One region of the Kitasatospora sp. NPDC101108 genome, then DNA from elsewhere that is predicted to be linked to it. Evidence: riboswitches for the same ligand, from Rfam matches in the RefSeq annotation. Region 1 holds a riboswitch; each other region holds the start of a gene.

Region 1 (7,299 bases):
TTCTCGGCCGCGCTGTCCGCCGAGTACGGCATCGGGGTGCGCGACGGGCTGTTCTGCGCCCACCCGCTGGTGCGGACACTGCTGGGGGACGAGGACGTGGCGCCGTCCGAGTGCGGGGCCCCGGAGCCCTCGCTCCCGGGGGAGCGCAGCCTCAACGCGATCCGGGTGAGCTTCGGGGCCGGCACGCCGGACGAGCACGTCGAGCGCTTCCTGACCGCCGTCCGCGAGCTGGTCACCGACGGCGCGGCGTGGAACTACCGCAACGAGGGCGGCCGTTGCGTCGCCGACAGCCGCCGCTAGGGCGGGACTACTCGTCCAGGCCGAGGGCGAAGGCCGCTTCCAGGTCGTGCTGGGAGTAGGTGCGGAAGGCGATCTGGGTCTCGGTGTGGGCCACGCCCGGGACCTTGTTCAGCCGGCCCGGGATGACCTCGGCCAGGTCGTCGTGGCGGCGCACCCGGACCATCGCCACCAGGTCGTAGCCGCCGGTCACCGAGTAGACCTCGCTGACGCCCTCGATGGCGGCGATGGCCTCGGCGATCTCCGGGATGCGGTCGACGCTGGTCTTGATCAGGACGATGGCGGTGATCACTGTTCAGGGCTCCTTCGTGAGGTGCGGCCAGCGTATCGGGCCTCAGCCGGGGCGTCTCGGGGGGTGGCCGACGACGGTGCAGGCGTAGAGGAAGCCGGCCGAGAAGCCGACCACGTGCACCAGGTAGGCCACCCCGGGACCGGCCGAGTGCACCGACCACCACTGCAGGGCGAACCAGAGGCCGAGCACCAGCCAGGCCGGGAAGCGCAGCGGGAGGAAGAGGAGCAGCGGCACCAGGGTGGTCACCCGGGCCCTCGGGTGGAAGCGCAGGTACGCCCCGAGCACGGCGGAGATCGCGCCCGAGGCGCCGATCAGGACCCGGGTGGAGTCGGGAGAGTGCGCCTCGGCGAGCGCGAAGCCGTACGAGGCGAGGCTGCCGGCGGCCAGGTAGAAGAGGAGATACCTGGCCCGGCCGACCCGCCGTTCGACGGTGGGGCCGAAGACGTGGAGGAAGAGCAGGTTGCCCAGCAGGTGGAGCCAGCCGGCGTGCAGGAACAGCCCGGTGAGGGCGGAGACCGCCGGGTGCTTGCCCGGGGTGGGGGAGGCGGGGCAGCCAGGGACCGGGTCCGGGCCCGCGGCCAGCTGCTCGGCGGTGAGCGGGTGGCCGGTCAGCAGCTCGGCGGGGACGGCGCCCCAGCGCTGCTCGTACCGCTGCTCGGCGCAGATCCGGGCCTGGCCGGTGCCGTACAGCGGGTTGAGGCCGGCGGCCGGGCCGAGCAGGAAGACCAGGGTGTTGACCGCGATCAGGGCGTACGTGACCGCCGCTGCGGGCACCGCCGGGCGGTCTCCCCGCGCTTCCGTGTACCGGGGGGCCGCGAGCGCCATGCGGCCAAGCATCCCTCCGCGCGCGGCAGGTGACACGGCGGTTTACGGCAAGTGGACCAGCCGCCGTGTTCCGGCAACCGGTGGTCGGGGTGGTTGCCCCAGGCAATAGGCTTGGGGCGGGCAATCCCGTCTCCCGCCGCCGACGCCGGGGCTCCGGGGGGAGCGCCTAGCCCACCCAGGGACCAGCCGAGAGGATCCCCGATGACCGTCCCCGCACTGACCGCCGAGACGCGCTGGCGCTGCACGCTGTGCGGCAACCTCACCCGCTTCGACGTGACCCGCACCGCGCGGGTGACCGAGTTCCTGCACTTCGACCTGGCCGGGGACTCCAAGGTCGAGGAGACCGAGGTGCACAGCGAGACGATCGAGTCGGTGCGCTGCCGCTGGTGCAACGCGGTGGACCAGGTCGAGCTGGTGGCCCGCCCGGGTGCCGAGGGCGCGGAGGCCCCCGCCGAGCAGGGCTGACCCCGCCGGTGCGGTGGGCGGTGCGCGACGCGGCCGTCCACCGCACGGGACAATACAGACAAGACGCACGGAGCGTGACGACAGGGGCGGCCGCGGGCCGCACCCGCTGGACCAGGATCGGAGCCGAGGACGTGGTGGACGCAGCGAGGGAGCCCGGCGAAGCGCAGGGGCTCCAGCCCGCTGCGCAGGCACCGGAGCCGGCCGCCGGGGCGGTCCCGTCGGAGCCCGCCGCGCCGGAGCCCGCCGCGGAGCGCGTGGTCGAGAAGCTGGACCGGCCGCTGCCGGAGGGGGTGCGCCGGCGCGTGGTCGGGCTGGCCTCCGACGCGCTGAGCGGGCTGCCACCCGCGGAGCTGCCGCAGAGCCTGCGTCAGTACGTCAAGTTCACCCCGGCCCGGCGGGCCAAGTACGCGGCCACCGCGCTGGCGGCGGCGCTGGAGTCCGAGCCGGCCTTCCGGGTACGGATAGCGGAGCGGCTGCGGCTGGGCCAGCCGGACCTGGTCAAGGCGCTGGAGTCGGGTACCGTCCCCGGCGCCGCCGATCCGATGGACGTCGCGGCCGCCGCCTACCTGGTGCGCTCGGCGGGTTGGAGCCGACTGGTCACCGAGGCCGGCGAGGAGGCCGAGCGGGCCGGTGCCGAGGACGCGGCGGCGGAGGCCACCCGGCTGGTGGAGAAGCTGCAGGCCGAGCTGGCCGAGGTGCGGGCCGCGGCGCGGGCGGACCTGGACCGCCAGCGCGCGGAGTTCGAGGGCGTCCGGCGGGAGGTCGAGTCGCTGCGCAAGAAGGTGCGGTCGCTGGAGAGCGACACCCGCCGGGCGCAGGCCGAGACCCGGCGGGTGACCGGGGAGCTGGAGGCCGCGAAGGCGCAGGCCGCGGGCGAGCGCAGTGCGGCCGAGGGCGAGGCCCGACGACTGCGGCACCGGGTGTCCGAGCTGGAGACCGCGGCCGAGCAGGGCCGCCGGTCGGCCCGCGAGGGGCGCAGCGTCGAGGACATGCGGTTGCGGCTGCTGCTGGACACCGTGCTGCAGTCGGCGCAGGGTCTTCAGCGCGAGCTGGCGCTGCCGGTCTCCCAGATCCGCCCGGCGGACCTGGTGGAGGCGGTGGTCCCGGGGGCGGCCTCGCCGCACGAGGTGGCCCGGCGCGGTCTGGCCGAGGACGATCCGGCGCTGCTGGACCAGCTGCTGGCGATCCCGCAGGTGCACCTGGTGGTGGACGGCTACAACGTGACCAAGACCGGGTACCCGACGTTGCCGCTGGAGCAGCAGCGGATCCGGCTGCTGGGCGGGCTGGCGATGCTCGCCCAGCGCACCCAGGCGGAGGTCACCTGCGTGTTCGACGGGCAGGACCTGGACGTGCCGGTCATCATGGCGCCGCCGCGCGGGGTTCGGGTACGGTTCAGCCGGACCGGGGAGACGGCGGACGAGCTGATCCGGCGTCTGGTCCGGGCCGAGCCGCAGGGCCGTCCGGTGGTGGTGGTGTCCACCGACCGGGAGGTCGCGGAGGGCGTGCGGAAGGCGGGTGCGCGCCCGGTGGCCTCGGTGCTGCTGCTGAACCGGCTCGCCCGGCCCTGATCCGGGCCGGTGGCCGTGATTCCTGGTCAGTGCCCTTTTCGGGCGCTTTCCGTGGGGGTGTGCGGATCCGGTGAAGCCAGCGTGGGAACCGGAGTTCACGCCTTCGGGGGAGTGGCAAAACGGATAGATCTTCACTAGGGTCTGGCGTCAAACCTATTTTCCGGAATCTCACCCGAACAGGTGAGTCCATTGGAAGAAGGAGCCGGATCCCTTGGCCTCCCACCGCCGTCCCAAGCAGCCGAGCCGCGCGCGGGTCTCCGTGCTCACCGCTGCCGCTGCGACCGCGGTCGCCCTCTCGGCCCAGGTGGCCGCGCATGCCGCGCCGCAGCCGAACACGTCCGACGTCAAGGCGCAGATCGACCAGCTCCAGCAGGAGCAGGAGCAGGCGGCGGAGAAGTACAACGGCGCCAAGGAGCGTGCCGACCAGCTCCGCAAGCAGGCCGACCAGCTGCAGGACCAGGTGGCCCGCAGTCAGGACCAGATGAGCCAGCTGCAGACCGGTCTGGCCCAGGTCGCGGGCGAGCAGTACCGCACCGGGGGCATCGACCCGTCCGTCCAGCTGATGCTCTCCTCCGACCCGACCGGCTACCTGGACAAGGCGTCGAGCGTCCAGCAGGCCAGCGCGAGCCAGACCGAGGCGCTCAAGGGGCTGCTCGACCAGCAGCGCCGGCTGGACCAGGAGAAGGCCGAGGCGGCCGCCGTGCTGGCCTCGCTGGACGCCACCACCAAGGACCTCAACCAGGCCAAGACGGACGTCAACCAGAAGCTGAAGGCCGCGCAGGACCTGCTGAACTCGCTCAGCGCCGCCGAGCGGGCCGCGCTGAAGGCCCAGCAGCAGCAGGACGACCGCGCCTCGCGCGGCGCGGCCCGGGTCGACCTCAGCAGCCTGCCGCCGGCCAGCGGCTACGCGGCCGTGGCCGTGGCCAAGGCGATGAGCAAGCAGGGCTCGCCGTACGTGTGGGGCGCCACCGGGCCGAGCACCTTCGACTGCTCGGGCCTGATGCTCTGGTCGTACGCCCAGGCCGGCGTCTCGCTGCCGCGCACCTCGCAGGAGCAGGGCGACGTCGGCACCCGGGTGCCCTCGCTGGACCAGGCCCAGCCGGGCGACCTGGTGATCTACGGCAGCGACCGGCACCACGTCGGGATGTACATCGGCAACGGCATGGTGGTCCACGCGCCGCACACCGGTGACGTGGTGAAGGTGATGAAGGCCGACGCGATGCCGATCAACACGATCCGCCGGGTCTGACGGCCCGACACGCCCGAGGGGTCCGACTCCGGCCCTGTGATCCGCGCCACCTCCCGACCGGGGGTGGCGCTTCGGGTTTGCCCGCAATCGGCCGACCGGTGAGCGTCGATCAGCTTTGCGTGCGGCGGCGATCACGATCAGTCATTTTCACAAAAGAACATGGGTAATCTTCCGTCTTTTTTCTGACAAGGATTTGAACGGATCACGGTTCAGTTACTAGGGTCGTGCCCCGAACCACCGCACTGTCGATCACCCAGCCTGGGTGGCGGCGGTGGTTTCCGTCGAGTTCGCGAAACAGCGGGGCAGGTCGAAGCGACTGCCCGACAGGGGAGCCCAGTGGTCGGGGGCGCTGCGGAGCGGAGCCGGGGAACCACGTTCCTCCGGGGTGAATCGGCGCCAGGTCGGCCGTTGCTGAGGCCGTGAGGCGTCGTAGGGCATGCTTCCGGCCCGAACCCGTCAGCTCACCCGGTAGACGGAGGTAGGAAGAAGGAGTCCGCCTTCGTGGCGTCCCATCGTCGTCCCAAGCCCGCCGGCCGCGCCCGTGTCTCGATCCTGACCGGTGTCGCCGCCGCGGCCGTCGCCCTCTCCGCGCAGACCGGCGCGCACGCCGACCCGCAGCCGACCAAGGAGCAGGTCAAGGAGCAGGTCGACCAGCTCAACGAGCAGGCCGAGCAGGCGACCGAGAAGTACAACGCGGCGCAGGAGAAGCAGCAGGAGCTGGAGAAGCAGGTCTCCGGCCTGCAGGACCAGGTGGCCCGTCAGCAGGCGCAGGTCACCGACCTGCAGGGCGGCCTCGCCGAGATCGCCGGCGAGCAGTACCGCAACGGGGGTATATCCCCGACCGTCCAGCTGATGCTCTCCTCCAGCCCGGACAACTTCCTCAACCAGGCCGGGGCGCTGAACCAGGCCGGTGACACCCAGAAGAACCAGCTGAAGCAGCTCCAGGAGCAGCAGCGCAAGCTCGACCAGGACCGCACCGAGGCCCAGGGCAAGCTCGCCGAGCTGGAGTCCACGACCACGCAGCTGAAGGCGTCCAAGGAGGACGTCCAGAACAAGCTGAAGGCCGCCCAGGACCTGCTCAACACGCTGACCGAGCAGGAGCGCCAGGCGATCAAGGCGGCCGAGGAAAAGGCCGCCGCAGACGCCAAGGCCAAGGCGGACGCCGCCGCGCAGGCCTCCCAGTCGGGCTCCGGTGACCGCGCCTCGCGCGACAGCGGCCGCTCCGACCTCGGCTCGGGCTCCTCGAGCGCGCCGGTCAAGATCGCCCCGGGCAGCTCGCACGGCGCGGCCGCGCTGGCCGCCGCCGCCTCCAAGGTCGGCAGCCCGTACGTCTGGGGCGCCACCGGCCCCAGCTCCTTCGACTGCTCCGGCCTGATGGTCTGGGCGTTCAACCAGGCCAACGTGTCGCTGCCGCGCACCTCGCAGGAGCAGGCCGGCGCCGGCACCCGGATCGGCACGGACCTCTCCCAGGCCCAGCCCGGCGACCTGCTGATCTTCTACAGCGACGCCCACCACGTCGGCATCTACGCGGGCAACGGCCAGGTGCTGCACGCACCCAAGCCGGGTGCCTCGGTGCGCTACGAGGCCGTCTCCAACATGCCGCTGGCTTCCATCGTGCGGGTCTGATCCCCGCCCGGTCCGACGGGCCCGGTCCTCCACCACGGAGGGCCGGGCCTGCGGCTTTTCCGGCGACGCGCTCTGGTGTCCGAATAGGGGTCAAATATTCGGGTCAGGAGGGGTTTGGACTCACTTGCCCGGACTCGCTAACGTCTGCCACCGGACTCCCGCTCGACGGCCGCCCACCGGGGCGCGGCCGCGGGGCCGCGCCGCAGGACTGGAGCCGCTGCCGCCATGCCCGTGCACCGCCGTTCCCAACTGCTCGCCCGTGCGCTGGTACTGACCGCGGCCGCCACCACGGCCCTGGGCGTGGCGACCGCCGGCAGCGCCCAGGCCGCCCCCGGGGCGCCGGACACGCCCGACCGCAAGGACGTCAAGGCGCAGGTCGAGCAGCTGTACGACGAGGCCGAGCAGGCCTCGGAGAAGTACAACGCCGCTCAGGAGGCGCAGAAGCGGCTCCTGAGCGAGACCGCGAACCTGCAGGGCGAGGTAGCCGCCGCCCAGGACCAGCTCAACCAGCTGCGCGGGGACCTGGCCACGGTGGCCGGGGCCGAGTACCGGAGCGGCGGGATGGCCCAGACCGCCCAGCTGATGCTCTCCACCGACCCCGAGGCCTACCTCGCCCGTGCCCGCACCCTCGGCCAGGCCGCCGAGCGGCAGCAGGAGACCCTGCACGAGCTGGTCACCCGTCAGCGCAGGCTCGACCAGCGCCGCGCCGAGACGGCGGCCAAGCTCGCCGAACTGGACCAGGCCCGCCGCTCGCTGGCCGAGAACAAGCAGCAGATCCAGCAGCGGCTGGCCGCGGCGCAGAAGCTGCTGAGCGGCCTGGGCGTCGCCGAGCGGGCCAGGATGGCCGTCCAGGACGCCCGGGAGGCCGAGCAGCGCGCCACCCGCGGCACCGACCGGCTGGACCTCGGCACCGCCCCGCCCGCCTCCGAGCGCGGGGCGGCCGCGCTGGCCGCCGCGGTGCGGATGATCGGCTCGCC
Region 2 (7,299 bases), on a different contig from region 1:
GCTCGTGGTGACGTCCGGGAACAGTTCGCCGACCGTGCGCAGCACCACCTCGGTCTCGCCGAGGGCGGGCAGCACCTCCTCGATGTAGCGCAGGAAGTCCGTGGTGGGGCCGATGACCAGTACGCCTCGGCGCTCCAGGGCGGCGCGGTGGGTGAACAGCAGGTAGGCGGCGCGGTGCAGGGCGGCGAGGGTCTTGCCCGTCCCGGGCCCGCCCTGGACGACCAGGGCGCCGGGCAGCGGGGAGCGGATCACCCGGTCCTGCTCGGCCTGGATGGTGGCGACGGCGGTGCCCATCCGGCCGGTGCGCTCGCGGGCGAGGGCGGCGAACAGCGCGGCCTCGCCGACCAGGGTGCGGCGGCCGGACTCGTCCAGCCCGGCGAGGTCGAGTGCCTCGTCGTCCAGACCGGTGAGGGTGCGGCCCTCGGTGTGCAGGTGGCGGCGGCGCAGCACGGCGCCCGGGCGGGCGGGGGTCGCGGTGTAGAACGGGCGGGCGGCGGGGGCGCGCCAGTCGAGCAGCAGGGGCTCGTAGGCCTCGTCGGTCAGGCCGGTACGACCGATGTAGTGCACGGTGCCGTCGCGCTCGTCGAGACGGCCGAAGCACAGGCCGCGTTCCACCGCGTCGAGCCGGGCGGCGTGGCGGGCGGCCTCGTGGGCGCGGACCTCGCGCTCCAGCCGGGCCTGGTGGGGGCCGCCGGCGGACGCGCCGCGGTGGGCGGCGGCGCTGGTGCGGCGGGCCCGTTCGCGGGCGGCGTCCAGGTGGGTGTAGAGCCGGTCGAGGTGGGCCTGTTCGGTGCGCAGGGCCTCGGCGAGCGCCGGGTCCGCGGAGTCGGCGGGCCGGGCCGGGCCGGTGGGTTCCGCTGGAGTTCCGTTCATCGGTGTGGTATTCTTGCGGCGAGGAGTTTGTAGGGTCGATTCTGACGAGTGTCGAACCGGCCCAGCGTAGCCCATCCGCCGACGTTCGGCGTGACCTCGGCTGTTAGGCTTGCGAAGCGTGAGCGCGAAGCCCCAGATCCCCAATGTCCTGGCCTCCCGGTACGCCTCGGCGACCCTGGCCCAGCTGTGGTCCCCCGAGCACAAGGTGGTCCTTGAGCGCCACCTGTGGCTCGCCGTCCTGAAGGCCCAGCAGGACCTCGGTGTCGAGGTGCCCGCGAACGCCGTCGCCGACTACGAGCGAGTGATCGACCAGGTCGACCTCGGCTCGATCGCCGCCCGTGAGCGGGTCACCCGCCACGACGTGAAGGCCCGGATCGAGGAGTTCAGCGAACTCGCCGGCCACGAGCAGATCCACAAGGGGATGACCTCCCGGGATCTGACCGAGAACGTCGAGCAGCTGCAGATCCGCCAGTCCCTGGAGCACGTCCGGGACCGTACCGTCGCCGTCCTGGTGCGTCTGGCCGACCTGGCCGCCCAGCACTCCGAGCTGGTCATGGCCGGCCGCTCGCACAACGTGGCCGCGCAGGCCACCACCCTGGGCAAGCGCTTCGCGTCGATCGCCGACGAGCTGCTGGTCGCCTTCCGCCGCCTGGAGGAGCTGATCGCCCGCTACCCGCTGCGCGGGATCAAGGGCCCGGTCGGCACCGCCCAGGACATGCTGGACCTGCTCGGCGGCGACACCGACAAGCTGGCCGAGCTGGAGCGCCGGGTCGCCGCGCACCTCGGCTTCGACAACGTGCTGACCAGCGTCGGCCAGGTCTACCCCCGCTCGCTGGACTTCGAGGTGCTGACCGCCCTCGTCCAGCTGGCCGCCGCGCCGTCCAGCCTGGCCAAGACCATCCGTCTGATGGCCGGCCACGAGCTGGTGACGGAGGGCTTCAAGGAGGGCCAGGTCGGCTCCTCCGCGATGCCGCACAAGATGAACACCCGCTCCTGCGAGCGCGTCAACGGCCTGGCCGTCATCCTGCGCGGCTACGCCTCGATGACCGGCGAGCTGGCCGGCGACCAGTGGAACGAGGGCGACGTCTCCTGCTCGGTGGTGCGCCGGGTCGCGCTGCCGGACGCGTTCTTCGCCTTCGACGGCCTGCTGGAGACCTTCCTGACCGTCCTGGACGAGTTCGGCGCCTTCCCGGCCGTGGTCGAGGCGGAGCTGGACCGCTACCTGCCGTTCCTGGCCACCACCAAGGTGCTGATGGGTGCGGTGCGCGCGGGCGTCGGCCGGGAGACCGGCCACGAGGTCATCAAGGAGCACGCCGTCGCCTCCGCGCTGGCGATGCGCGCGGGTGCCCGGGAGAACGAGCTGCTGGACCGCCTCGCCGCCGACGAGCGCATCCCGCTGGACCGGGCCGCGCTGGACGCGCTGCTGGCCGACAAGCTGTCCTTCACCGGGGCGGCCGGGGCGCAGGTCGCCGAGGTCGTCCGCCAGGTGGAGGCCGTCGCTGCGGCCTACCCCGAGGCGGCCAAGTACGCTCCTGCCGACATCCTCTGACGGAGCCTCAGCTGACTGACGGGGGACTCAGTTCTCCGGCGAGGGCCCTGCCGCCGTTCCGGTGGCGGGGCCCTCGGGCGTCCGGGAGTGGCCGGGGTCGAACGGCGGGGTGGTGGTGGAGCACGGCCAGTCGCAGCTCGGCTCGGCCACCGGCTGTTCCTCGGGCGCGAGCACGTTGCCCCGGACTGTGACGGAGGCGATCAGCCCGCCGCCGACCAGCAGGCCCGCGCAGATCAGCATCGCGGTGTGGAAGGCGGAGTCCACCGAGGAGGGCACCCGGTAGGCGTCGCCGCTCAGCCCGGCCATCGCCGGGAGGGCGGCCACCGCGAGCAGGCCGGCCGCCCGGGCGGCGGCGTTGTTGACGCCGCTGGCGATGCCCGCGTGCCGCACGTCGACGGCGGCCAGCACGGTGGCGGTCAGCGGCGCGACCAGCAGGGTCATCCCGGAGCCCATCACCGCGACCGCGGGCAGCACGTCCGCCCAGTAGGAGGAGCCGGGGCCGATGCGCAGCATCAGCAGCACCCCGGCGGCGCAGAGCATCGGGCCGACGGTGAGCGGGACGCGCGGGCCGATCCGCTTGCCGAGGCGTCCGGCGCGCGCGGACAGGGTGAGCATCAGCAGCGTGATGGGCACCAGGGCGAAGCCGGAGACCAGCGGCGAGAAGCCGGCGACGATCTGCAACTGCACCACCAGGAGGAAGAAGACCCCGCTGAACGCCGCGTAGACGCACAGGGTGACCAGGTTCACGGCGGTGAACAGCCGGGAGGAGAACAGTCCGAGCGGCAGCATCGGATCGGGCGCCCGCCGCTCGACAGCCACGAACGCGGCGGCGAGCAGCAGGCCGAGCGCGCCGCTGACCCAGACGCCGGGGGACAGCCCCTCCCCGGCGGCGGTGAGCGCGTAGGTGATCGCGCCGAGGGCGAGCGCGGCGAGCAGGGCGCCGGGCACGTCGAAGCGGCCGGTGGCGGACTCGTCCCGGCTCTCCGGGACGTACCGGGAGGTGACGACGATCACCGCGGCGGCCAGCGGCAGGTTCAGCAGGAAGATCCAGCGCCAGCCGGGCCCGTCCACCAGCCAGCCGCCGAGGAAGGGGCCGATGGCGGCCGCCACCCCGCCCAGGCCGGACCACAGGCCCACCGCGGCCGAGCGGTCGTCAGGGTGGAAGACCGCCTGGAGCATGGCGAGCGAGCCCGGGGTGAGCAGCGCGCCGCCGATGCCCTGGACGGCGCGGGCGGCGATCAGCACGTGGATGGTCGGCGCGGCGGCGCAGGCCGCGGAGGCGGCGGCGAACCAGACCACGCCGATCAGGAAGACCTTGCGCCGCCCGTAGCGGTCGCCCAGGGCGCCGCCGAGCAGGATCAGGCCGGCCAGGGTGAGCAGATAGGCGTTCAGGGTCCATTGCAGGGAGGCGAGGGAGGCGCCGAGGTCGGTGCCGATCCGGGGCAGGGCGACGTTCACCACGGTGCCGTCGAGCATCGCCATGCTGGAGCCGAGCACCGTCGCGAGCAGTACCCAGCGTCCCTGCGCGGTGCCCAGGCGCAGGGAGCCGGCTTCGGAGGTGGTCACGGCCCGATCCTGCGCCCGGTGGGGCGCACGTGACAAGGGTCACCGGGAGGCGTGTCGGTCGGCGACGGTGCGTGAACGGACCGGCGCGCTGGGGTGCGGCGGTCGGCGCAGGGTCGTGGATCAGTGGCGCCGAGTGAATGGATTGTGCACGTACGGTACAGCGGACCATCCGGAGGGTCACTGCCTGTCGGGGGTTGGTTGCCCGTTCAAGAGATCGACATTGCTTCACCCGAACGGATGAGTTTTAGTTCAGCGACCGCCCGGCCAGTCCGGACGGATCCGCCGGGTGGAACGCCGAGTCCTGCCGCTGCCCGGTGGTTCGAACTGAACTCTGTACGGCAGGAGCGGGGGACCCACAGGTAAGTCGCCGGACCGGAGTTCGCGCTTTTCGGAGCGCGGACGTCCAGGACCGGCTCGGGGTGAAGCCGCGCATGCGGCCGGGCAACTCCAGCCCGAACCCGACAGCTCACCTCGCAGGCGTCGGAGAGGAAAGTTCCATGCCTGCACAGGCTCGTCGTATCACCCTGCCCCGTGCCGCCCGCATCGGCATCGCCACCGCCGTCACAGGTGTCTCCTTCGTCCTGCCGCTGGTGACCGCGATGAGCGCCCAGGCGAACACCGCCGCGGCCGCTTCGCACGCCGCTCCCTCCTCGGCCGCCTCGGCCATCGCCCACGAGAGCTACCGCGTCGTCAGCGGCGACACCCTCTCGAAGATCGCCGACGTCAAGAACGTCGACGGCGGCTGGCACGCGCTGTACGAGCAGAACCGCTCGGTGGTCGGCACCGACCCGAACCTGATCTTCCCCGGCCAGCAGCTCGTCCTCGTGGGCCACGCCGCCGGGGCCTCGGGTGCCGCTGACTCCGCTGACGCCGCTGACGCCGCGAAGCCCGCCGCTCCGGCGAAGCCGTCCGCGCCGGCCACCCAGGACGCCGCCGCCGCGGACACCCAGCTGCAGGTCCAGACCGAGGCCGCCAAGCCGGGCGCCCAGCTGCAGACCCAGGTTCAGACCGCCGCCCCGGCCCAGGCCGTCACCGCGGCCCCCGTCGCCGCCACCGCCGGCTACGTGGCCCCGCTCGCCAACCCGGTGCTGGGTGAGGCCTACGGCGTGGCCGGCGCGATGTGGGCCTCCGGCCACCACACCGGCCAGGACTTCGTCGCCTCCACCGGCACCCCGCTGCGCGCCGTCGCCAACGGTGTCGTGGTGAAGGCCGGCAACGGCGGCGCCTACGGCAACGAGGTCGAGATCAAGCTCGCCGACGGCAAGTACGCGCAGTACGCGCACCTCTCGATGATCGGCGTGAAGATCGGTCAGAGCGTCACCGTCGGCCAGCAGCTGGGCCTCTCCGGCGCGACCGGCAATGTGACCGGCCCGCACCTGCACTTCGAGATCCGCACCGGTCCGGAGTACGGCTCGGACATCAACCCGGTCACCTACCTGCGGGCGCACGGCGTCGCGCTCTGACCCAGCAGGGTTTCAGGAACCACCGCTGTCGCGGGGGCGAAACGATCCTCCGGGATGGTCATGTCGGGTGACCGCTCGACCGGATGATCGCCGCGGTAGTGGACATGGGCGCGGGACACGCCCACGGCCGGCCCGGCTGCAGGGGACATCTCCCCTCCAGCCGGGCCGGCCATTTGCCGTTCTCGGTTCCGGGTGGCGTTCGGCCTGAACGGCGCGGCGGAGGGCGACCGAGGGCCTGCCCGGCGGGTCCCGTGTGCCGCCGGCCCTAGCTCCGGTGGGCCGGCAGGCCGTGCTGGGCGGCGGTGAGGAGCTCGTGCATCCGGTGGCCGAAGTCCTCGGTGTCACAGGCGGGTTCGGGGAAGACCAGGCGGACGTCGCGGTGGCCGTGCGAGTGGTCCAGGCGCAGCACCAGGCCGTGGCGGTCCAGGGCGAGCGGGCGCACGGCGGGGCGGTGGGTGAGCAGGGCCGGGTCGAGGAGTCGGGCGAGCAGGTCGAGGGCGTCGGCGTGGTCGTCGGCCAGGTGGGTGAGCAGTGCGGCCTCGTGGCGGGCCAGCGGGTCCGGGGTCGCGAGGGCGAGGTCGGCGGCGGTGAGCGCGCCGGTGCCGTACGGGGTGGCGAGGACGGCGTGGGCGACGTCCACCCGCAGGTGGACGCTCAGGCCGTCGTCGGCGAGGTGGGCCAGGTGCAGCCGGCCGGCCAGGGTGAGCCGGGCGCGGATGCGGTCGCGGACGGCGACGGGGGAGACGTCGGTGACGTCGAGGACGACGGCCAGGCCGTCGGTGGCGCCGGCGGCGGCCGCGGTGAGCGGAGCGTCCAGCGGGGCGCACAGGCGCAGGCGGGAGCCGTGGACGGAGACCGGGGTGTCCAGGTCGTGGTGCTCGCCGAGGGCGCGGACGGTCAGCGAGGAGGTCGCGCTGAGCAGGCTGTGGACCCGGTCGGCGGTGGTGGGCTCGGGCACCTCGGCGTCGCCGCTCTGCAGGCTCATGGACGGACCTCCTCGTAGTTAGGTGAGCCTAACCTAATGTTCGTGCCGGGGTGTGGCAAGCGGGGAGGGCCCGGGCGCCGTGGTGGCGTCCGGGCCCTCGGTGGTGCCGGTGGCGGTTCAGGCGACGACGGCCTGGGCGTCGATCTCCACCAGCATGGGCTCCTGGGGGAGTTCGACGAAGACGGTGGTCCGGCAGGGCTTCACCCCGCCCGGTGCGACGTTCTCCTCGATGAACTCGGCGTAGGCCTCGTTCATCAGCGGGAAGTGGGCGCGCTCGGTGAGGTAGACACGGAACATCACCACGTCCTCGACGGTGGCGCCGCCCGCCTCGACGACGGCCTTGACGTTCTCCAGGGTGCGGCGGGTCTGCGCCTTCACGTCGCCGTGGTGGAGGTACTCGCCGGTCGCCGGGTCCTGCGGGCCCTGGCCGGAGACCTGAAGGATCGGGCCCTTCCGGACGCCCTGGGAGAACATCCAGGCAGGGGCGGGGGCGCCGTCGGTGCGGATCTCGGTCTTGTCGGAGGGCGCGGGGGACATGGCGTTCCTTGTCGATCGATGACGGTTCGTCAGATGTGGTCGGGGTGGCCGCAGTCGGCCGAGACGGCGCGGGTGGTGGCGAGCAGCTGCGGGAGGAGGTCCAGCACCTGTTCGTACGGGAGGAGGACGTCGGGGACGGAGATGGAGGCGGCGGCGACGACCCGGCCGGTGGCGTCCCGGATCGGGGCGGCGACGCAGTTGATGAAGGCCTCGTGCTCCGCGTGGTCCTGTGCCCAGCCCTGGGCGGCGACCTGCTCCAGCTCGGCGAGCAGCGCCTCGGGCGTGGTGAGGGTGCGTTCGGTGTGCGGGGTGAAGTCGATCCCGGC
Region 3 (7,299 bases), on a different contig from region 1:
GAGGTCTCGATGTAGACCTCGATGTTCCGCTCCTCCAGCTTCTCCTTGGTCCACAGACCGAGGTCCGGGCCCATCTCGGGGAGGATGCGGTTGGCGGCCTCGACCACGACGAAGCGCATGTCGTCGCGGCTGACCGTCTTGTACAGCTTCGCGGCGTCGCGCGCCATGTCCTCGATCTCGGCGACCGTCTCGATGCCGGCGAAGCCGCCGCCGATGACGACGAAGGTCAGGGCCTTGCGGCGGACCTCCTCGTCCGAGGTGGACTCGGCCTTGTCGAGCTGAGCCATGACGTGGTTGCGGAGGCCGATGGCCTCCTCGACCGTCTTCATGCCGATGCCGTTCTCCGCCAGACCCGGGATCGGGAAGGTGCGGGAGACGGAACCGGTGGCGACGACCAGGTACTCGAAGGGCAGCTCGTAGCTGTCGCCGGCCGCCGGCTGGATGGTCGCGACCTTGCGGGCGTGGTCGATGCCGGTGACGGACCCGGTCAGCACCTCCGCCTGCTTCAGGGTCTTGCGCAGCGGCGCGACGAGGTTGCGGGGCGCGACGTTGCCGCCGGCCGCCTCGGGGAGGAAGGGCAGGTACGTCATGTACGACCGCGGGTCCACGACCGTGACGGTCGCTTCGCCGTAGCGCATCTTCTTGAGGATGCGCATCGCGGCATACAGGCCGACGTAACCACCGCCGACAATGAGGATGCGAGGACGCTCCGTGGTGCTCATATCCGAAAGTATCCAGCACCGTCCGGAGCAGCCTTCGTGAGCCCGGTCACAAGCTCGTGGACACCCCGTGCTACACTTCGCGCCCCCAAAAACGACACCGGCGCACCGGTGCACGGCCCCCGGCAGCCCCTCATGAACGTGCGCCGGAGCACTACCCGGCTGAGCAGCAACGATCCGTACAGGGCCCGGGTTCCCGCTTGTGATTTCGATTTTCAAACCTCAGCCGAGGCCTGACCTGCGATCCAGCGGGCCTCGTCGACGGCAGGCCTTCGGTCCCACAATTCGGACGTAGCGGGCGGCAGGGTGGGGCGAATGGTCGGATCGTCATGTGAAGAAATTCACGAACTTTTCCACCCGCGCCCGGGCGCGCCCCGGCCCCGGCACCCGCAACGGGGTGCCGGGGCCGGTTCGGTAAGCCCTGCAGGGCGTCAGGAGGCCATACTCCAGGCGATGCCGTCCAGGATGTCGTGCTCGCTCACGACCAGCTCGGCGGCGCCGGTCCGGTCCATGATCTCCAGCAGCTCCAGCGCACCGGCCGCGATCACGTCCACCCGGCCCGGGTGCATCGAGGGGATCGCCGCGCGCTCGGCGTGGGTGGCGGCCAGCAGCTCGCGGGCGATCTCCGCGACCCGCTCGCGGCTGAGCCGGGAGTGGTGGATCCGCTCCGACTCGTACCCGGGCAGGTCCTGGGCGATCGCGGACACCGTGGTGACCGTCCCGGCCAGGCCGACCAGGGTGGCCGCGCCGGTCAGCGGGACGACCTCCTCGGCCTTGTCCAGCTCGGCCCGCACGTGCGCCCGGGCCTCGGCGATCTGCTCCTCGGAGGGCAGCTCGGCGCCGCCGAAGTGCCGCTCGGTCAGCCGCACGCAGCCGATGTCCACCGAGCGCGCCGCCTGCACGTCCGTCCCGCCGAGCACGAACTCGGTGGAGCCGCCGCCGAGGTCGAAGACCAGGTAGGGGGCCGGGAACTGGCCGCCGGTCAGCTCCTTGGTGGCGCCCACGAAGGACAGGTGGGCCTCCTCCTCGCCGCTCACCACCTCCGGCTCGACGCCCAGGATGTCCCGCACGCCCTTGACGTACTCGTCGCTGTTCTCGGCGTCCCGGGAGGCGCTGGTGGCGACGAAGCGGGTGCGCTCCGGGCCGACGCCGAAGCCGGTGATGATCTCCCGGTACTCCCGGCAGGCCGCGAAGGTGCGGGCCAGCGCGTCGGGGTGCAGCCGGCCGGTCCTGTCCACGTCCTGACCCAGCCGGTTGATGATCATCCGGCGGTCGAGGTCGGTGATCTCGCCGGTCTCCGGGTCGAGGTCGGCGACCAGCAGCCGGATCGAGTTGGTGCCGCAGTCGATCGCGGCCACCCGGGTCATGGTCACTCGGACTCCTGTTCCGCCGCGGAGGCCGCGGACTCCTCGGCGGCGCGCTTGGCGGCCCGCTCGGCGGCCTTCTGCTGCTTGGCCGCGATCACGGCCTCGTGGTCCTGCTCCTTGGCGCGGTTGCGGGCGACCCGCTCACCGGCGGCCTGGACCTCGGCCGGGGACACGCACGGGCCCTTGGCCCACCAGTCCTCCAGCATGCCGATGGCCTCGTCGCCGAGCGGGTTGACGCCCTCGCCGGCCGCCAGCGAGTGGCCGACCAGCACGTGCAGGCACTTCACCCGGTCCGGCATGCCGCCGGCGCTCGGGAAGCCCTCCAGCACCTCGATCGCGTCGCGCCGGGCGATGTAGTCCTCGTGCGCCTTCTGGTAGGCGGCGGCCAGTTCCGGGTCCTCGGCGAGCCGGGCGGTCTGATCCTTCATCACGCCCTCCGCCTCCAGGGTGCCGATCAGCGAGGCGGCCTTGGGGCAGGTCAGGTAGTACAGCGTCGGGAACGGCGTGCCGTCCGGCAGGCGGGGGGCCGTCTCCACGACGTCGGGGTTGCCGCAGGGGCAGCGGTGCGCCACGGCGCGCAGGCCGCGCGGCACCCGGCCGAGCTGGGCGGCGATGGCCGCGACGTCGGCGTCGGAGACGGCGGGGTGGTTCTCAGTGGTCATGGGGGGCGGGGTCTCCAACGGGGAACGGTGGGAGCGGACGGGGGGTCGCGGGGGCCAGCGCGGCGGTGTCGGCGGCGTCCACCGAGTCCCAGATGCTGGCGTACCAGGGCTTGGCGGTGTCCGGCCGGCCGGCCGCGGCGGCGGACGGGCCGCCCGGGGTGGCGGCGGCGGACGGCTGGGCGGCCGCGCCGGACGGGTCCGCCGCGATGTACGGGGTCTCGCCCGGCACCGCGTAGTGCAGCCGGGCGCGGGCCTGCGCCTTGACGTACTCCGGATCCTGCCAGCGGGCCTTGTCCCGGCGCAGCTGCTCGACCTGCTGGCGCGCGTGGTCGGCCTTCGCCCGCTGGGCGGAGATCTCGGCGCGCTGGGAGATGAACTGCCGCGTCGGGTAGGCCAGGATCGCCACCAGCGAGCAGAGCACCAGGACGAGTACGGTCGCCCGGCTCGTGAACCGAGGCCGGGCCGCCAAGCCCGGGATCCTCCAGCCAGCCATCTCCCGTATCCCCTCCTGGTCGCGACGGTGCCCCGCCGTCCACCCTACGGGGTGTGCGGCGGGGCACCGGTCAGGCGTGCGCTGGTGCGGCGGCTCAGCCCTCGTACTTGAACCGCGGGAAGGCGCCGCGGCCGGCGTACTCGGCGGCGTCGTCGAGGATCTCCTCGATGCGCAGCAGCTGGTTGTACTTGGCGACGCGCTCGGAGCGGGCCGGGGCACCGGTCTTGATCTGGCCGCAGTTGGTGGCGACGGCCAGGTCGGCGATGGTGACGTCCTCGGTCTCGCCGGAGCGGTGCGACATCATGCAGCGGTAGCCGTTGCGCTGGGCCAGCTCGACGGCGTCCAGGGTCTCGGTCAGCGAGCCGATCTGGTTCACCTTCACCAGCAGCGCGTTGGCGGTGCCGGTCTCGATGCCCTTGGCCAGGCGGGCCGGGTTGGTGACGAACAGGTCGTCGCCGACCAGCTGGACCTTGTCGCCCAGCTTGACGGTCATGGCCTTCCAGCCGTCCCAGTCCGACTCGTCCAGCGGGTCCTCGATGGAGACCAGCGGGTAGGCGGCGACCAGCTCGGCGTAGTACTCGATGAGCTCGGCGGACGACAGGGCCTTGCCCTCGAACTGGTAGGCGCCGTCCTTGAAGAACTCGGAGGCGGCGACGTCCAGGGCCAGCGCGACGTCACGGCCCGGCACGTAGCCGGCCTTCTGGATGGCCTCGGTGATGAGGTCCAGGGCCTCGCGGTTGCTGTCCAGGTTCGGCGCGAAGCCGCCCTCGTCGCCGAGGCCGGTGGACAGGCCGCGCTCCTTCAGCACGCCCTTGAGGGTGTGGTAGACCTCGACGCCCCAGCGGACGGCCTCGGAGAAGGACTCCGCGCCGATCGGGGCGATCATGAACTCCTGGATGTCGACGTTGGAGTCCGCGTGCGAGCCGCCGTTGAGGATGTTCATCATCGGGACGGGCAGGACGTGCGCGTTCGGGCCGCCCAGGTAGCGGAACAGCGGCAGGTCGCTGGCCTCGGAGGCGGCGTGCGCGACGGCCAGCGAGACGCCCAGGATGGCGTTGGCGCCGAGCGAGGACTTGTCCGGGGTGGCGTCCAGGTCGAGCATGGCCTGGTCGATCAGGCGCTGCTCGGTGGCGTCGTAGCCGACCAGCTCCGGGCCGATCTGCTCGATGACGGCCAGGACGGCCTTCTCCACGCCCTTGCCGAAGTAGCGGTTCTTGTCGCCGTCGCGCAGCTCCAGCGCCTCGAAGGCGCCGGTCGAGGCACCCGACGGAACAGCGGCACGACCCGTGCTGCCGTCGTCGAGGCCGACCTCGACCTCGACCGTGGGGTTGCCGCGGGAGTCGAGGATCTCACGGGCTACGACGACATCGATGGACGGCACGAAGCATCTCCTTGCGGAAGCAGGGTCCGGCTCGACGGTGGCGCTGTCGGCCGGAGGATTGCGGAGTCGTTACGACCAGAGCCTAACCGCCCGGGCTCCCGGGACCACGTCGACCTCGGCTCCGTCTCAGCGTGTGGCCCCACTACCCACCGGTAGTTCACCTGCTTGTCCCAGCTTGTCCCACCTGAGCGGACGAAGGCGGACGAAGGAGGGCGCGGGCGGACGAAAGGGGGCCGACCGGTCGGTCGGCCCCCTCCGCCGGGTCTCAGCCGAGGTGCAGGACCTGGCCGGGCACGATCAGGTTCGGGTCCCCGCCGACGGTGCCGCGGTTGCCGTCGTACAGCGCCTGCCAGCCGCCGGACACGCCCTGGGCGGCGGCGATGCCCGACAGGGTGTCACCGGAACGGACGGTGTAGTCGTGGCCGGTCTGCGGGGCCGGGGCCGGCTGGGCGGCGCGCGGAGCCGCGTGCTTCGGGGTGTACTGCTGGACCGGCTGGGTCTCCGGCTGCTCGGCCTTCTTCGGCGCGGCGTGCTTCGGCACGTACTGCTGGACCGGCTTCGGGGCGGCCTTGGGGGCCTGCCGCTTCGGCGTCTGCTGCTTGGGGGCGGACTGCGCCTTGGTGTCCGAGGAGGTGTCCACGGCCGCGGGGGCACCGCCCTTGCTCAGCCCGGCCTTCATGGAGCAGACCGGCCAGGCGCCCGGGCCCTGCGAGGCGAGCACCTTCTCGGCGACCGAGATCTGCTGGGCCCGGCTGGCCTGGTTGGCCTGCGGCGCGTAGGCGGTGCCGCCGTACGCCTTCCACGTGCTGGAGGTGAACTGCAGGCCGCCGTAGAAGCCGTTGCCGGTGTTGATGCTCCAGTCGCCACCGCTCTCGCACTGGGCGACGGAGTCCCAGGAGGAGGCCGGGGCGGCGGAGGCACCGGTGGCGGTGAGGAGCGGCAGCGCGAGTCCGACGCCGGCCACACCGGCGACGGCGATGGCCTTCTCGGCCTGGGTGCGACGGCGATGACGGCCAGATCCAACGAGCAGCATGAAGAAGTCCCTCTCCGCACGCCTGCGAGGTGAGCTGTCGGGTTCGGACCGGGAGGTGGCCCGGCCGCCGGCGGCGGAAACGATTCCGCTCGGGCGGCTTCACCCCAAGCCGTGGAGGGACGGCAACAAACCTGGTTCCCCCGCCCCTGCCCAGGGTCTGGTCGGTTTCCCGTGGCGCGGCGGGCAGGATTCGGCGTTCCGCGCACGGGGTCCGCAGCTGCGAACTCCAGGGAGACTAGACAGATCCTCAGACCGATCACAAGCTCATATCGTCGATATCACACCAGAATTACGGCCCGTGTCCGATCGCCTACCAACGGCAGCGCTTTGTCCGGTTTGATGGTCGTTCATGCCGCTGCGAGCGCCCGGAATGCGACGTCACGTCAGTGTGCCGGGCCCTCGGAAAGGGCGTGCGGCGAGCGGAGCTCGGGAGTGAATTCGACCGGAAGTTCACGCAGTCCACGCATGATCAGGCCACCGCGCCAGCGCAGGTTCTCCGGGCTCTCGGCCAGCCGCAGATCGGGCAGCCGGGAAAGCAGGGTGGCCAGCGCGGACCGCCCCTCCAGCCGGGCCAGCGGGGCTCCGATGCAGTAGTGGATGCCGTGCCCGAAGCCCAGGTGGGGGTTGTCGCTCCGGGCCAGGTCGAGGGTGTTCTCGTCGGAGAACCGGGCCGGGTCGCGGTCCGCCGCCGCCAGCACCACCAGCACCGGGTCGCCGACCGGGATCTCCACCCCGCCGATGGTCAGCGGCGCGGTCGCGAACCGCCAGGTCGCCAGCTCCACCGGCCCGTCGTAGCGCAGGAGTTCCTCGATCCCGGTCTCCAGCAGCGCCGTCTCACCACGCACCACCGACTCCTGCAGCAGCGCCCGCTGGTCCGGGTTGCGCAGCAACGCGTACGTCCCGTTGCCGATCAGGTTGACCGTGGTCTCGAACCCGGCGAAGAGCAGGATGAAGGCCATCGCGGCGGCCTCGTTCTCGGGCAGGTGCTCACCGTGGTCGCTCGCCCGGATCAGACCGGAGATCAGGTCGTCGCCGAGGTCGGCCCGCTTGCGGTGGATCAGTTCCAGCAGGTACGCCCGCATCCGTTTCACCGCCCGCCCCACGCCGCCACGTCGGCCGCCGCCCTGTCCCGGCTTGGTGTGTCGCACCATCATCCCGGCCCAGTCGCGGAAGTCGTCCTGGTCCTCGGCCGGCACGCCCAGCATGTCGCAGATCGCGTAGATGGGGAGCGGGAAGGCGAACTCGTGGATCAGGTCCGCCGAGCCGCGCTGCGCGAAGCCGTCGATCAGCCGGTCGGTCAGCTGCTGCACCCTCGGCTCGAACTCGGCCACCCGGCGCGGGGTGAACGCCTTCGACACCAGGCGGCGCAGCCGGGTGTGGTCCGGCGGGTCGATGTTCAGCAGGTGGGTCATCAGGTCCGCCTGCCGCTCCCCCGGGATGCCCACCCGGCCGGTGCGGTGCGCCTGCTCGCTGTGGTGCGCCGGGTTCTTCGACAGCCGGCTGTCCGCGAGCGCCTGCCGGGCGTCCGCGTACCTGGTCACCAGCCAGGCCTCCACCCCGCTCGGCAGCTCGGTGCGGTGCACCGGGGCGTGCTCGCGCAGCCAGGCGTAGGCGGGGTACGGGTCGGCGGCGAACTCCCAGGTG
Region 4 (7,299 bases), on a different contig from region 1:
GACGTCATGCCGTTCTTCGACCAAGACGGCGTGCACGAGATCTACCGCAGCTGGCGCCGGATCCTCGACGAGTACCCGGGGCAGCGCATCGGCGTCGCCGAGGCCTGGACCCCGACCGTCCAGCGCACCGCCAACTACGTCCGCCCCGACGAGCTGCACCAGGCCTTCAACTTCCAGTACCTGGGCACCGATTGGGACGCCGCCGCGCTGCGCGAGGTGATCGACCTCTCGCTCGACTCGATGCGCCCGGTCGACGCCCCCACCACCTGGGTGCTGTCCAACCACGACGTCACCCGGCACGCCACCCGCTTCGCCAACGAGCCCGGCCTCGGCACCCAGATCCGCACCCCCGGCGACCGGGCGCTCGGCCTGCGCCGCGCCCGCGCCGCCACCCTGCTGATGCTCGCGCTGCCCGGCTCCGCGTACGTCTACCAGGGCGAGGAGCTCGGCCTGCCGGACGTCACCGACCTGCCGGACGAGGTCCGCCAGGACCCGTCCTTCTTCCGCCAGGCCGGCCAGGACGGCTACCGCGACGGCTGCCGCGTCCCGATCCCGTGGTCCGGCAGCGAGGCACCGTACGGCTTCGGGCCGGTCGCGGGCGGGCCGTCCTGGCTGCCGCAGCCGGCCGAGTGGGCCGAGCTGAGCGTCGAGGCGCAGACCGGCGACCCGTCCTCCACCCTGGAGCTCTACCGCAGCGCGCTGGCCGTCCGACGGGCGCAGCCCGACCTGGGAGCCGGCACCGAGGTCGAGTGGCTGGACGGCCCCGAGGGCACCCTCTCCTTCCGGCGCGGCTCCTTCGTCTGCACGGTGAACACCACCGGCGAGCCGGTGCGGATCGCCGCCCCGGGCCGACTGCTGCTCGCCTCGACCGAAGTCGTGGTGGACGGCGGCGAGACGGTGCTCGCTCCGGACGCCACCGGCTGGTGGGCGGTCTGACGTGGTTGCAATAGGCTCTGGGACCGTGACTACGGCGCGACTCTCAGACATCGCGGCACAGGCGGGGGTCAGCGAAGCCACCGTCTCCCGCGTGCTCAACGGCAAGGCGAACGTCTCCGCCGCCACCAGGCAGACCGTCCTGGCGGCGCTGGACGTGCTCGGCTACGAGCGGCCGACCCGGCTGCGCCAGCGCAGTGCCGGGCTGATCGGGCTGATCACGCCGGAGTTGAGCAACCCGATCTTCCCCGCGCTGGCGCAGGTGATCGAGCAGGTGCTCAGCCGGCACGGCTTCACGCCGGTGCTGTGCACCCAGACCCCGGGCGGGTCCACCGAGGACGAACTGGTCGAGATGCTGGTCGACCGGGGCGTGGCGGGCATCGTCTTCGTCTCCGGGCTGCACGCCGACTCCACGGCGGACCACGACCGTTACGCCCGGCTGGCCGGGCGCGGGGTGCCGTTCGTGCTGATCAACGGTTTCAGCGAGAAGATCGACGCGCCGTTCATCTCGCCGGACGACCGGTCCGCGATGTGGATGGCCGTCCAGCACCTGGCCGAACTCGGGCACGAGCGGATCGGTCTGGCGGTCGGGCAGCGGCGGTACGTGCCGGTGCTGCGCAAGATCGAGGGCTTCACGGCGGCGATGCGCGAGGTGCTCGGGCTCGGGCAGGAGGAGGCGGAAGGCCTCGTCCACCACACGCTGTTCAGCGTGGAGGGCGGGCACGCGGCGGCCGGAGCGCTGCTCGACAAGGGCTGCACGGCGATCGTCTGCGGGAGCGACATGATGGCGCTCGGGGCGATCCGGGCGGTGCGGCAGCGCGGGCTGTCGGTGCCGCACGACGTCTCGGTGGTCGGCTTCGACGACTCACCGCTGATCGCCTTCACCGAACCGCCGTTGACCACGATCCGCCAGCCGGTCGAGGCGATGGCGACGGCGGCGGTGGACGCGCTGCTGGAGGAGGTCGGCGGGAACGCCGCCCAGCGCGGGGAGTTCATGTTCCAGCCGGAGCTGGTGATGCGGGGCTCCACGGGGGCCTGCGCGCGCTGAGCCGGCCGGTCGGCGGGAACGGGCCAACTGACGGGCCCCGGAGGGCGGTTGCTCTCCGGGGCCGGTCGGCGTTCGCCGGCCGGTCAGCCCTCCTGGACGTTCCGGCGGTCGGTGGAGACCCGCCGGCCGTCGGCCGCGTCGCCGGTCCGGGTCTCGGTGCGGCGGCCGCGGGCCAGGTAGTCGCGCAGTACCAGCTCGACGGCGTCCTGGGGGTTCTTGGTGCCGGAGAGCAGCATCGCGTCGATCGCGAGGTTAGCGTCGATCGTGACGGTGACCTGGGCCATGGTGACTCCTCCTCGGGTGCGGAGCAGCAGCATGCCCGCTGCGGGGGAGTTCGACCATGCGGAACCGGGAGCTGCGGAACCGGGAGCTGGGGGACCGGGGACTGCGGCCGGGCCGCGGGGCCGGCCGTCCGGGTACGCCGAAGCCCCGGGAGGAGTGAGCGGGCTCTTTCCCGGGGCGGTCGGGCGAGGCTGACGGGTGGGGCAGACGGCTGTCGGATGACAGATGACAGATGATGAAATCTGTTATCCGTTATCTGTTACCGTCAGCTGTCGTCTGCCGGCTGTTTCCTGTCAGCTGTTCGGCGTTCGCGGTGCTCAGACCCGGCCGGCGAAGTCCGGGGCCCAGTTGGCGATGGTCTGGAGCCGGACGCCCGAGCTCGGGTTGGCGGCCTCGACGTACTGGCCGCCGCCGACGTAGATGGCGACGTGGTAGACGCCGGAGTCCTGGCCGTTGTTCGACCAGAAGAGCAGGTCGCCCGGCTGGAGGCTGTCCAGCGACACGTGGGTGCTGGCGGCGGCCTGGTCGGCGGCGACGCGCGGGATGTTGATGCCCGCGGCGCGCAGCGCGGCCTGGGTCAGCCCGGAGCAGTCCCAACCACCGTTGCCGGTGCCGCCGTAGACGTACGCCTGGCCGACCTTCGACTCGGCGAAGGCGACCGCGGCGGCCATGCTGCCGGTGGCGGCCGGGGCCGAGGCCTGGGTCTGCGCCGGGGCGGCCGGCTTCGCGGCGGGCTTCGCGGCGGGCTTCGCGGTCGGGGCCGTGGTCTGGGCGACCGGCTTGGCGTCCACGGAACCGCCGTTCGAGGCCTGGCCGGACTTCTGCGAGCGGTCGAACCAGTTGAAGTCCGAGCCGGACTTGGTGGCGGTGGAGGACTGGTCGGCCTGGGCCGCGGTGCCGTCACCGAAGGTCAGCTGCTGGCCCGGGTAGATGGTGTCCGGGCCATCGGTGAGGGTGCCGCGGTTGAGCTCGTACAGGTGCTGCCAGCCGCCCTGGACGTTGTGCTTGGTGGCGATGGAGGACAGCCAGTCGCCCTCGACGACGGTGTAGGCGCCGGCCTGGGCCTGCGCCGGGTGCTGCTTCGCCCAGTTGCCGGTGGCGGGCTTGGCGGAGGCGGAGGCGGAGGCCGAGGCGGAGTCACCGGAGGCCTGGGCCTGGGCCTGGTCCTGGGCGGGCGCGGACGGCTTGGCGGACGCCGCGGCCGGGGCCGGGGTCTGGGCCGGCTTGGCGGCGGGCTTGGCGGCGGGCTTGGCTGCCGTCGAGGTGTCGACGGCGGCCGGGGCGCCGCCCTGGGTCAGACCGGCCTGGACCGAGCAGACCGGCCAGGCGCCGGGGCCCTGCGAGGCCAGGACCTTCTCGGCGACGGCGATCTGCTGGTCCTTGGTGGCGAGGTTGGCCTGCGGGGCGAACGCGGTGCCGCCGAAGGCGGCCCAGGTGCTGGAGGTGAACTGCAGGCCGCCGTAGAAGCCGTTGCCGGTGTTGATGCTCCAGTTGCCGCCGCTCTCGCACTGGGCGACCTTGTCCCAGGTGGCGACGGAGGCGGCGTTGGCGGTGCCGGTGGTGAGGCAGGGGACGGTGAGGCCGACGCCCGCGACGCCGAGGGCGGCGATCACGCGGCGGGTGCGGCTGGACAGGCGGGTGCCGTTGGAAGGCAGCATGAAGACGCGGTCCTCTCCCACGCCTGCGAGGTGAGCTGTCGGATTCGGGCTGGAGTTGCCCGGCCGCGCTGTGGCACGGCTTCACCCCTAGCCCAGGACCGTTTCCGGGAAGCGGTCCGGGGCGACTTACCTGTGGTTCCCCCGCTCCTGCCGTGATGCGATTTCGCGCTGCCAGGACATCCGACGGCAGGACTCGGCGTCGCGGATGACCTGGGTCCGTGTGGTCACGAACGGGGAGCACGTTAAGCAGACTTAAGTTCAAACTGCAAATACCTGTGATGCGCATCACGGTTTACGAAAAAAGGCCGAACGGCTTGAATTCCATGATCGGAAATGATCGTTTTCCGGCAATTCCGCGATGAATTCTCAAAACTGGCTCCGCCTCAGAAGTGATGTGACGGAGCGTTGAGGCGCGGAGGGGGCGCGTTCGCCGGACCGGGGGAGCGCCCCGGATCCGAGCGCCCGATGATGGGTCGACTATTCATCGACAAAAGGCATCAGAACGGACATTGCATGGCAATGACCGCTTAACTCCCCTGCGGGGCAATCCGAACAAACGGAAAGGGCCCGGAACGCGGTCGTTCCGGGCCCTTCGGTGGTGCGGGTGCGGCGACGGGTGGCCGCGGGTGTCCGTCAGCCCTCCACGGGCCCCTGAGCGGCCGCGTGGGCGCGCCGGGAGCCCTCCCCGGCCCCGGCGGTGGCGGCGGCCTCCGCCTCGGCCTCGGCCAGCTCCTCCGCCGACGGCGTCGGCAGCGCGGCCAGGTAGGTGGAGGCGATCAGCTGGCCGACGGTCGGGTACGCGCCCAGCGGCGCCGCCGACGGGCAGCCGGTCTCCTCGGCGGCCGCGGCGAGCAGTTCGGAGTCCGCCTCCGGGCCGATGACGAGCGGGGCCAGCGCCGGGCGCTCGGAGCCGGTCTCCTTGAGGTGCTTGACGGCCCCGGCGACCGAGCCGGGCACGTCGAGCGCCGCGGCGACGACCGGGACGGCCAGTCGGGCGGCCAGCAGCACGCCGGTGATGCCGGCCGCGGCGGCCGCGTCCTCGCCGCCCACGGTGGTCAGTACGACGCCGTCGGCGGCGGTCGCGATGGCGAACAGCCGGGCCCGGTCGGCCCGGGCCAGTCCGGCCTCGGACAGCCGCACGTGGACGGCCTCGGCGAGCAGCGGGTGCGGGCCGAGGGCGTCGGTGACGGTCGCGCCGTACTCGGCGGCGAGGGCGTGAAGTCCGGTCAGGAAGCCGTGCGGGCCAGGCACCAGCGGCACCACGACGGGCGTCGGCAGTCCGGCCTCGGCGGCCGCCGCCAGCAGCTCCGCGACGGTGCGGTCCTCGGAACCGCCGTCCCCGGCGCCGTCGGCCGGAAGGTAGCCGACCGCGGCCTGGACGCCGACGTGCTCGCTGCGGACGATCGACAGCAGCTCCTCGACGACCGAACGGGACTCGGGCCCCGCGGTCGCGGGCACGGCGAGCACCAGGGCCGGCGAGCCGGTGCGGATCTCGGGGCGCTCGGGGCGGCGGTGGCGCCCCCGCGCACGGGAGCCTGGAGTGCGGACGGGCAGTGGCGCGCCCGGGATGGCTGCGGTGCTCATGCCGGAGATCGTAGGACATCGGCCCGTCAGGCCTGCAGTCGGCTGCCGTACGGGTTTCGGGTGGTCGTGGTGCGGAGGTCGTGTCGCCGCCCCGACGGTCCGGGCGGTTTGCCTACAATCCGGACATTCCTCGCCCAATGTCCGCCAGGGCCCGCATTGTTGCCCTGACGTGTCCGGAGGGGCGGCGCGTTGCATCCGGAGCGCGTGAGATGTCTCACAGGCCGGAGGTGGCCTGACGGAGGGTCACGGCGGTGCGACTCCCGGCATTCGAAGATCAACATTTAGCGGGGGGATGCTCACGGCCGGTTATGGACGAACCGACGATTCCATCGGCTATGTCCGTTTACGTACCGTCAGGAGAAGAGCCCGTGAAGAGTTCGGGGCGACCGTAAAAGCCCCCGTGCACCTGCAATGTCCCGTGCTGATGCACGTGCACTGGAGCTATCATCGCGTCAAGTGAGGCGTTGCGCCGGACCGGTACGGGGCCGGTCCTCTCGTTCGGCGGGTGCCGGGGCGCCGCGCTGGACGACAACTCCGGAGCTCTTCGGGAGACTTCTATGCACGACTCGCAGGACACGCACGGCTCGAACCACACCTACAACGGGATGGCCGCCGCCGACCTCCAGGGGGTGGTCTGGCAGAAGAGCCGGCACAGCAACTCCCAGGGCAACTGCGTCGAGTTCGCGGCCCTGCCGGGCGGCGACGTCGCGATGCGCAACTCGCGCTTCCCGGACGGTCCGGCGCTCATCTACACCCGGGCGGAGATCGCCGCCCTGCTGCTGGGGGCCAAGGACGGGGAGTTCGACCACCTGGCGGTCTGACCGGCTGCTGCTCCATCATCGGGGGGCCGTCGTGGGTGCTGACACCACGACGGCCTTTGTCTTTGCCCGGCGGCGGCCCGTCCCGCTCCCGTCCGGTCCCGTGGTGGACCGTGCGGCGGGGCCTGCCGGGGTGCCGCGGGTGCTCCCGCGGGCCGGCCGCTTCCTCCGGGGCCGGAGCCGGAACCGGAGCGCCCGGTGCGGTGAGCCGGTGCCGGGACCGCGGTCCGGACCGGCGCGGGGGCCTGGCTGAAGGGCCCGGGGCGTGGTCCTCCCGGATCGTCCCTCGGCCGGCCGTGCGCCGTGCGGCGCTAGGCCGAGCGCCGGTGCCGTCCACCGATTTCGACTCGTCCGTCGAGCTTGCCCAGCTGGTGGCCCTCCAGGGGGCCGCAGTCGAGCCCGGCGCCGTCGAGCCTGCTGCCGCCGGCCGGCTCCTCCTCGAACACGGCCCAGACCACCTTGCCGCTGCCCAGCGGGTGCCAGCCCCAGGCGCGGCTGAACGACTCCACCAGGTGCAGCCCGCGGCCCGACTCGGCGACGAAGTCCGCCTCCCGGGCCACCGGGCCGATGCTGCTCGGATCGCTCACCGCGCAGACCACCTGGGGCGCGCGGTGCACCAGGCTTATTCGGATCGGCAGCCGTCCCTCCGGGGTCGGCTGTGTGGGAAAGTCGTACTCGCCCAGGGCGCCGCCCGAGGGGCCGGGCCGTGCGCCGATCGCATGCCGGAGCGCGTTGGTCACGAGTTCCGAGGCCACCAGCGCGACATCGTCGAACAGCTCCGTCAGGCCCCAGCGCTGAAGAGTGGTCCGGGCGAAGTCGCGCGCGGTTCTCACGGCTTCGAAGCGAGGAGCGAGCGTACAGGTGACCACAAGGGGGTCAACCGCCAAAGCCGTACCGGTGCTCATGAAGAGCTCCTCCCATAAGGGGGCGGACACGGCTGGACCCGCCGGGGTCATGCCGGTCACCTCCGACTCGC

The links. A riboswitch is a leader RNA that binds a small molecule or an ion and turns the genes downstream of it on or off. The one in region 1 is predicted to bind cyclic di-AMP.
Region 2: another riboswitch for cyclic di-AMP. It lies ahead of ACZ6Z8_RS20555 (M23 family metallopeptidase); the one in region 1 lies ahead of ACZ6Z8_RS06210 (NlpC/P60 family protein).
Region 3: another riboswitch for cyclic di-AMP. It lies ahead of ACZ6Z8_RS09985 (transglycosylase family protein); the one in region 1 lies ahead of ACZ6Z8_RS06210 (NlpC/P60 family protein).
Region 4: another riboswitch for cyclic di-AMP. It lies ahead of ACZ6Z8_RS28160 (transglycosylase family protein); the one in region 1 lies ahead of ACZ6Z8_RS06210 (NlpC/P60 family protein).

The regions. Positions count from the first base shown of each region.
Region 1 is NZ_JBVJLM010000002.1:317,525-324,823, reverse strand. Features, by position in the region: gene ACZ6Z8_RS06240 (aminotransferase class V-fold PLP-dependent enzyme) at 1-300, shown strand, start outside; gene ACZ6Z8_RS06235 (Lrp/AsnC ligand binding domain-containing protein) at 308-589, opposite strand; gene ACZ6Z8_RS06230 (rhomboid family intramembrane serine protease) at 632-1,363, opposite strand; gene ACZ6Z8_RS06225 (hypothetical protein) at 1,616-1,879, shown strand; gene ACZ6Z8_RS06220 (NYN domain-containing protein) at 2,011-3,447, shown strand; gene ACZ6Z8_RS06215 (C40 family peptidase) at 3,659-4,696, shown strand; cyclic di-AMP (ydaO/yuaA leader) riboswitch at 5,058-5,166, shown strand; gene ACZ6Z8_RS06210 (NlpC/P60 family protein) at 5,198-6,322, shown strand; gene ACZ6Z8_RS06205 (C40 family peptidase) at 6,548-7,299, shown strand, end outside.
Region 2 is NZ_JBVJLM010000009.1:34,267-41,565, forward strand. Features, by position in the region: gene ACZ6Z8_RS20540 (HelD family protein) at 1-873, opposite strand, end outside; gene purB (adenylosuccinate lyase) at 983-2,422, shown strand; gene ACZ6Z8_RS20550 (MFS transporter) at 2,450-3,988, opposite strand; cyclic di-AMP (ydaO/yuaA leader) riboswitch at 4,301-4,483, shown strand; gene ACZ6Z8_RS20555 (M23 family metallopeptidase) at 4,486-5,451, shown strand; gene ACZ6Z8_RS20560 (DUF2470 domain-containing protein) at 5,717-6,436, opposite strand; gene ACZ6Z8_RS20565 (RidA family protein) at 6,554-6,973, opposite strand; gene ACZ6Z8_RS20570 (IclR family transcriptional regulator) at 7,003-7,299, opposite strand, start outside.
Region 3 is NZ_JBVJLM010000003.1:370,665-377,963, forward strand. Features, by position in the region: gene ACZ6Z8_RS09960 (NAD(P)/FAD-dependent oxidoreductase) at 1-722, opposite strand, end outside; gene ACZ6Z8_RS09965 (Ppx/GppA phosphatase family protein) at 1,151-2,086, opposite strand; gene ACZ6Z8_RS09970 (DUF501 domain-containing protein) at 2,089-2,766, opposite strand; gene ACZ6Z8_RS09975 (FtsB family cell division protein) at 2,738-3,217, opposite strand; gene eno (phosphopyruvate hydratase) at 3,336-4,622, opposite strand; gene ACZ6Z8_RS09985 (transglycosylase family protein) at 4,888-5,655, opposite strand; cyclic di-AMP (ydaO/yuaA leader) riboswitch at 5,661-5,828, opposite strand; gene ACZ6Z8_RS09990 (cytochrome P450 family protein) at 6,039-7,299, opposite strand, start outside.
Region 4 is NZ_JBVJLM010000015.1:135,348-142,646, forward strand. Features, by position in the region: gene ACZ6Z8_RS28145 (glycoside hydrolase family 13 protein) at 1-936, shown strand, start outside; gene ACZ6Z8_RS28150 (LacI family DNA-binding transcriptional regulator) at 962-1,981, shown strand; gene ACZ6Z8_RS28155 (hypothetical protein) at 2,065-2,265, opposite strand; gene ACZ6Z8_RS28160 (transglycosylase family protein) at 2,581-3,921, opposite strand; cyclic di-AMP (ydaO/yuaA leader) riboswitch at 3,929-4,099, opposite strand; gene ACZ6Z8_RS28165 (sirohydrochlorin chelatase family protein) at 4,555-5,505, opposite strand; gene ACZ6Z8_RS28170 (DUF397 domain-containing protein) at 6,063-6,326, shown strand; gene ACZ6Z8_RS28175 (ATP-binding protein) at 6,635-7,279, opposite strand.